2 linked regions of the Pseudophaeobacter arcticus DSM 23566 genome follow. The protein of the gene in region 1 binds, or shares a complex with, the protein of each later gene. Links are inferred from orthologs where the notes say so. Each region holds a gene or a part of one and is shown on either strand. Other genes may lie near its edges.

Evidence for each region.
Region 2: the proteins of uvrB (region 1) and ARCT_RS0108385 are in contact, whole or in part, in a crystal structure (PDB 7EGT), measured with the Thermus thermophilus proteins. The link is inferred for Pseudophaeobacter arcticus DSM 23566 from one-to-one orthologs. Residues at the interface, in WP_096411307.1 of Thermus thermophilus: Glu23, Leu25, Arg26, Asp27, Gly28, Glu29, Arg30, Phe31, Arg55, Glu326, Asp327, Phe328, Glu379, Ser382, Gln383, His398, Gly400, Arg401; in WP_096412145.1 of Thermus thermophilus: His654, Arg656, Phe657, Gln666, Asp668, Glu669, Lys680, Arg681, Leu682, Ser683, Lys685, Tyr686, Ala687.

Annotation. Positions count from the first base shown.
Region 1 is NZ_KI421507.1:2,752,933-2,756,408, reverse strand. What follows is about bases 230-3,240. They hold uvrB (excinuclease ABC subunit UvrB), read left to right. Parts: upstream 230-629; coding sequence 630-2,852; downstream 2,853-3,240. Other genes in these bases: ARCT_RS0117540 (YdcF family protein), read left to right, coding at 3,030-3,240; ARCT_RS0117550 (ETC complex I subunit), read right to left, coding at 230-441. Also shown: ARCT_RS0117555 (GNAT family N-acetyltransferase), read right to left, coding at 1-114; more of ARCT_RS0117550, read right to left, coding at 130-229; more of ARCT_RS0117540, read left to right, coding at 3,241-3,476. UniProt on the Escherichia coli protein: The UvrABC repair system catalyzes the recognition and processing of DNA lesions. A damage recognition complex composed of 2 UvrA and 2 UvrB subunits scans DNA for abnormalities.
Region 2 is NZ_KI421507.1:932,227-935,792, forward strand. Bases 307-3,407 are described here. They hold ARCT_RS0108385 (ATP-dependent helicase), read left to right. Parts: upstream 307-658; coding sequence 659-3,157; downstream 3,158-3,407. Other genes in these bases: ARCT_RS0108380 (alpha-hydroxy acid oxidase), read right to left, coding at 307-488. Also shown: more of ARCT_RS0108380, read right to left, coding at 1-306. UniProt on the Escherichia coli protein: A helicase with DNA-dependent ATPase activity. Unwinds DNA duplexes with 3'-5' polarity. Translocates on single-stranded DNA with 3'-5' polarity. Initiates unwinding more efficiently from a nicked substrate than double-stranded DNA.

The DNA of each region.
Region 1 (3,476 bases):
GACACCTAAGGTATGGTCGCTTTCTGCAGAGGTTGCAGCTGCGCCATGGCTTTGACTGCCCTCAATCAAAGAGCGCAGCGAAGGAAGCGTTGGGTCTGTTTTACGGATTTCCATCCGATCGGGGGTCCGTCAGTGGGTCCAGGGAACGCGCCGGTTGGTGGCGAAGTTTTCACCATAGCCCCCGTTGCGGATATTGGCCTTGCGCGCCTTTGGCTCGATCACTTCGGCGTCAATGCCGTGGTCCTGAGCATATTCCAGCGCGGCCTCTTTGCTGTCAAACCGCAGGCGGACCTGGCTTTGCGTATCAGAGGAAGAGGTCCAGCCCATCAGAGGATCGACTTCGCGTGCACTTGCCTGGGCGTAGTCCAATACCCATTTGCGGGTCTTGGCCATTCCGGATGTCATGGCGTTTCGGGCTGGCCGGTAAATCCGCGCTCGCATATGGGCTCTCCTGGTGACTCGACGTGGCGCATTTATGCGCCCAATTGACCTTTGCCACAAGGTGACAAATCCCGTGCATTCAACAGGTTTTGCACCGCAGCAACAGGCCCGCGCCCGAAATTGCAACAAATGCCCCTTGAACAAGAACAAAAACAGATCAAAATCAGCGCGACTCACAGGAGAGCCGGATGCCCTACGCCCATTCAGACAAATCCGAAGCCAGAATGCCAGATCAGCAGTCTGTGCATATGGTGGAACGGGATGCCGTCCAGCGCCCCAAGCTGGAAGGGGGCAAGGCCTTTGTCATGCAGACTGAGTTCTCGCCAGCCGGGGACCAGCCCACCGCAATTGCGGAGCTTAGCGCCGGGGTAAAGGAGGGCGAGCGCAATCAGGTGCTGCTGGGGGCCACCGGCACCGGCAAAACCTTTACCATGGCCAAGGTCATCGAAGAGACCCAGCGCCCGGCGATCATTCTGGCCCCGAACAAGACCCTGGCGGCGCAGCTCTATGGCGAATTCAAAGGCTTCTTTCCCGACAACGCGGTGGAATACTTTGTCTCCTTCTACGACTACTACCAGCCCGAGGCCTATGTGGCGCGCTCGGATACCTTCATCGAGAAAGAAAGCCAGATCAACGAACAGATCGACCGGATGCGCCATTCGGCCACCCGTGCCCTCTTGGAACGTGACGATGTCATCATCATCGCCTCGGTCAGCTGTATCTACGGGATCGGCTCGGTTGAGACCTATTCGGCGATGACCCAGGATCTGAAGGTCGGTGAGGAATACGACCAGCGCCAGGTGATGGCGGATCTGGTGGCGCAGCAGTACAAACGCAACGATCAGGCCTTCCAGCGCGGGTCATTCCGGGTGCGGGGCGACACGCTGGAGATCTTTCCCGCCCACCTGGAGGATCGCGCCTGGAAACTGTCCTTCTTTGGCGAGGAGCTGGAGGCAATCACCGAGTTTGACCCGCTAACAGGTGAGCGGACCGGGGCCTTTGAACAGATCCGCGTCTATGCGAACTCTCACTATGTGACGCCAAAACCAACACTTAATCAGGCGGTTATTTCGATCAAGGAAGAGCTGAAGCGGCGGCTGGATCAATTCAACGGTGAGGGCAAACTGCTGGAGGCACAGCGCCTGGAACAGCGCTGCAACTTTGATATCGAGATGCTGGAGGCCACCGGCCATTGCAACGGTATCGAAAACTACTCGCGCTATCTGACCGGCCGTGGCCCGGGTGAGCCACCGCCAACCCTGTTTGAGTTCATCCCCGACAATGCCATTGTCTTTGCCGATGAAAGCCATGTCTCGGTGCCGCAGATTGGCGGCATGTACAAAGGCGACTTTCGGCGTAAATCCACCCTGGCGGAACATGGCTTTCGGCTGCCCTCCTGCATGGACAACCGGCCGCTCAAGTTTGAGGAATGGGACGCGATGCGGCCGCAATCGGTCTTTGTCTCGGCAACGCCTGCGTCCTGGGAAATGGAGCAGGCGGGCGGTGTCTTCACCGAGCAGGTGATCCGCCCCACCGGCCTGCTGGAGCCAGAGATCGAGATCCGCCCGGTCAAGATGCAGGTGGATGACCTGCTGGATGAAGTCCGCAAGGTGACTGAGAACGGCATGCGCACGCTGGTCACCACGCTGACCAAACGCATGGCCGAGGATCTGACCGAATATCTGCACGAACAGGGCATCAAGGTGCGCTATATGCATTCGGATATCGACACGCTGGAGCGGATCGAAATCCTGCGCGACTTGCGTCTTGGCGCGTTTGACGTGCTGATTGGCATCAACCTGCTACGCGAGGGGCTGGATATTCCCGAATGCGGTCTTGTGGCTATTCTGGACGCCGATAAAGAAGGCTTCCTGCGCTCCGAGACCTCACTGGTGCAGACCATTGGCCGCGCCGCGCGCAACGCCGAAGGTCGCGTTATCATGTATGCCGATAGGATCACCGGCTCGATGGAGCGCGCCCTGAGCGAGACCAATCGGCGCCGTGAAAAGCAGGTCGCCTATAATCTGGAACACGGCATCACACCGGCCACCGTGAAAAAGAACGTCGAGGATGTTCTGGCGGGGCTGTATCAGGGCGATGTCGACATGAACCGCGTCACCGCCAGCATCGACAAGCCGATGCATGGCGCCAACCTTGAAGCCCATCTGGCAGGGCTGCGCGACGAGATGCGCAAGGCTGCCGAAAATCTGGAATTCGAAGAAGCCGCCCGCCTGCGCGACGAGGTGAAGCGGCTGGAGGCGGTGGATCTGGTCGTGTCGGACGATCCAATGGCGCGGCAGTATGCGGTGGAGAAGGCTTCTGAGGCGGCAGTGAAAACACGCGGTCGCTCCAGCGCGGGCAAGGCGGGCACGCGGGCCTATCGGGGCAAGTCGCAAAAGAAGTTCTCCTGACGGTATTTTGCAGGGTATTATTGCGGGGTGGTTTTCCGGTGGGAAGGTCAGGCGCTGCCTGTACTGTGGGCCCCTGTACTGTGGGCCCCTGTACTGTGGATCCCGTATTGTAGGCCCCGTATTGTAGGCCTGGGAGCGACAAAGCCCGAAAGGAAAAAGCAAGGTGAAGGGACGCGCATGACCGTTGCGGTAATCCTCGGGGCTGCTGTGCAAAGTGATGGCACCCCCTCTCCAACTCTGCGGCGACGGGCGTTGCATGCCGTCGAGATGTTCCGGCAGGGACGGGTCACCCATGTAATTTGCTGTGGCGGACTGGGGCGGTTCCCGCCGCGCGAGGCAGAAGTCATGCGGCGGATTTGTCGTGAAGAAGGGGTGCCTGATGCTGCAATCCTGCTGGAAGATCAGTCTCATACCACCTTGGAAAACCTGGGCAATATTCGCCCTATACTGGCTGATCTGGACCAGCCGGAGATCTTGATTGTGACCGATGGCTATCACAAATGGCGGGCGCTGCTGACGGCGCGCCATTTTGGCTTTGGGGCGCAGGTCGCTTGCCCTGCAATGTCGGGGACTGCAGGGCGCAGAGTGGTGAAATCCTGGCTGCGAGAAATTCCGGCGCTGATC
Region 2 (3,566 bases), 1.8 Mb from region 1 along the record:
GGCACATCCACGGTGAGCACCAGGGTTTTGAACCCGGCCTTGCGGGCGCGTGCCAGCATGTCCCGGCGAATGTCTTCGTCTTTTGGGGGGTAGAGCTGGAACCAGGCCTCTGGCCCCAGATGTGGGGCCAGATCCTCGGGGGATTGGCTGGCAACTGTGGACAGGGAATAGGGAATGCCACTGGCGGCGCCAAAGCGGGCCAGGTGGCCCTCGGCGTCCGGCCAGATAAGCCCGGACATGCCCAGAGGTGCGATCCCAAAGGGCAGCGGCAGATCGCGCCCCAGGAAAGAGGTCGTAAGATCCACCTCATGTGGTCCCTGCAGGATTGAGGGCAGAAAACCGATCTGGTCCAGGGCGCTGCGATTGCGGTGCTTCGTGGCTTCGATGCCGGTGGCGCTGTCGAGGTATTCCCAGACAAACTTTGGCAGGCGGCGCCGGGCGCGGGCGCGCAGATCGCTGAGGCCCGGGTAGTGTTGATGTAAATCCATGGCGTATTGATAGGCGGTGCCGCACAATTGGCAAGAGGCACCAGGGGTCGCATCGGACAAAGGACGGGTTGATTGCCGCGATGTGCCGGTCCGGTTGGTGCCAGTATTCTTGCGAACAGAATGCGAACGTCCTCTTTTCTCGCCGGGTGAATCACGCTAGTGTCACGGGCATGAGCACATTTGATGAAATGGACGCCTTTGACGGCGCCTCCCTGTCGTCGCGGGCCATGGCGGCCCGCCCCACCCCCTATCTTGATGGGCTGAACCCAGCCCAGCGAGAGGCCGTGGAGTGTCTACATGGTCCGGTGCTGATGCTGGCCGGGGCCGGGACCGGCAAGACCAAGGCGCTGACGGCGCGGATTGTGCATCTGCTCAACACCGGTTCGGCGCGCACCAATGAAATTCTGGCGGTGACCTTTACCAACAAGGCCGCCCGCGAGATGAAAGAGCGGGTTGGCGGCATGTTGGGTCAACCAGCCGAGGGCATGCCCTGGCTTGGCACCTTTCACTCGGTCTGCGTCAAGCTGCTGCGCCGTCATGCGGAACTGATTTGCGGTGAGGCTGGGGTCGGCTCTGATGCGGTCATTGATGATGCCAGAGACTCGGAGTCCCCGAACCCCTATGAGGATTTGGGTCCATCGGCGGCTCGGAGACGGCATAACACCCTGCATCTAAAGTCAAACTTCACCATTCTGGATACGGATGATCAGATCCGCTTGCTCAAACAGCTGATCCGCGCCGCAGGGATTGATGAAAAGCGCTGGCCGCCACGGATGCTGGCGGGGATCATTGACGACTGGAAAAACCGGGCGCTGACACCGGAAAAGCTGCCCGCCTCAGAAGCTGGTGCTTATAACCATCGCGGGCCAGAGCTGTACGCCCAGTATCAGCGCCGCCTGCTGGAGCTGAACGCGGTGGATTTTGGCGATCTGCTGCTGCATGTGGTGACGATCTTTCAAACCCACAGTGATATTCTGGCGCAGTATCAGCGCTGGTTCCGCTACATCATGGTGGACGAATACCAGGATACCAATATCGCGCAGTATATGTGGCTGCGGCTGCTTGCGGGCGGGCACAAGAATATCTGCTGTGTCGGCGATGACGATCAGTCGATCTATGGCTGGCGCGGCGCCGAGGTGGGCAATATCCTGCGCTTTGAAAAAGACTTCCCCGGCGCCAAGGTGGTCCGGCTGGAGCAGAACTATCGCTCGACCGAGCATATTCTGGCAGCAGCTTCCGGTGTGATCAGTGCCAATGCGGGCCGTTTGGGCAAGGAGCTGTGGACCGCCGCCAAGGGTGGCGAAAAGGTCCGGCTGATTGGCCATTGGGACGGCGAAGAAGAGGCGCGCTGGATTGGCGAAGAGATCGAGGCGACCCAGCGCGGCACCCGGGGGCAGCGCCCTATCGGATTGAATAGTATGGCTATTCTGGTGCGGGCCTCGCATCAGATGCGCGCCTTTGAGGACCGGTTCCTGACCATTGGATTGCCCTACCGCGTCATCGGTGGGCCACGGTTTTACGAACGGCTCGAAATCCGCGATGCCATGGGCTATTTCCGGATGGTGACCTCGGCGGATGATGATCTGGCCTTTGAGCGGATTGTGAATACCCCCAAACGTGGGCTGGGCGACAAGGCGCAGCAAACCATCCAGAGCTTTGCCCGTGAAAACGGGGTGTCCCTGGTGGAAGGCGCGCGCCGCGCGGTTGAGTCGGGGGCGATCAAGGGTAAAGGTGGTGCCGCTCTGCGCCGTCTGGTCGAGGATCTGGCCCGTTGGGGGCGGATGACCGGAGACGCGGATATCTCTCATATGGAACTGGCGGAAATCGTGCTGGACGAGAGCGGCTATACCGGCATGTGGCAGGCGGACAAAAACCCCGACAGCCCGGGACGGCTTGAAAACCTCAAGGAACTGGTCAAGGCGCTGGAGAATTTTGAAAACCTGCAGGGCTTTTTGGAGCATGTCAGCCTGGTCATGGACAATGACAAGCAGGATTCGGACGAGAAAGTCTCGATCATGACGCTGCATGCCGCCAAGGGGTTGGAGTTCCCGGCGGTGTTTCTGCCCGGCTGGGAGGATGGGTTGTTCCCCTCGCAGCGGTCGATGGATGAAAGCGGCCTCAAAGGTTTGGAAGAAGAACGCCGTCTCGCTTATGTGGGCATCACCCGCGCCGAGGAAGTCTGCACCATTTCCTTTGCAGGCAACCGGCGGGTCTTTGGCCAATGGCAATCGCAGCTGCCGTCGCGGTTTGTCGATGAATTGCCCGAGGAACATGTGGAGGTACTGACGCCACCTGGGCTTTATGGCGGTGGCTATGGGGCTGCGGCCAGCAGCGCTGAGCCCGTGCGCTCGACCATTGACGCCAAGGTGGCCCAGGCTGACGGTTACAACTCCCCGGGTTGGAAGCGTATGCAGGCGCGGGCAAGCCAGCGGGGCAGCTCACAGTCAAAAGAGGCGCGCGGCCAGATTATTGACCTGACGGCCAGCTCCAGTTTCACCCTTGGAGAACGGGTGTTTCATCAGAAATTTGGCTATGGAGCGATTGCAGGCATCGAAGGGGATAAGCTGGAAGTGGATTTTGAAAAGGCGGGGACCAAAAAGGTGGTTGCGCGCTTTATTTCTACCAGTGGGGCGGGCGCTGAGCCTGCTCAGGATGATGTTCCGTTTTAGAGCTTTTGCTGATCTGAAAGATCAGGTGTCGGATCGCACAGCGATCCGACGGGGGGGGGGGGCGCCGAGACAGTTTCACTGTCTCGGCGCCCCCGCCCACCCTTGCCAATGATTTGCCCAACACTGCTGGCCTCTGTTGTGGCTGCTGTCCTTTGCTGGCGCGTGATTATCCCTGCCCCCTGAACGCTGACCTCTGGGTCCTGCACCTTGCCGCTTGCCAACAGGGGAGTCCGCCGGGGGAGTCCGCCGAGGTTTCAGCATGGGGCAACTGCCTGCAGGCTCAATGCCACGGGCCTCTGCGACATAAGCGGCGCGCTACAGCGGGATAGGTTGGGTGATTGCAGCCTTGTGGGTGATCATTCGCAGACTGAACAGCGCGCCTGTTGGGGGACCTGGGGGGGGAACTGGG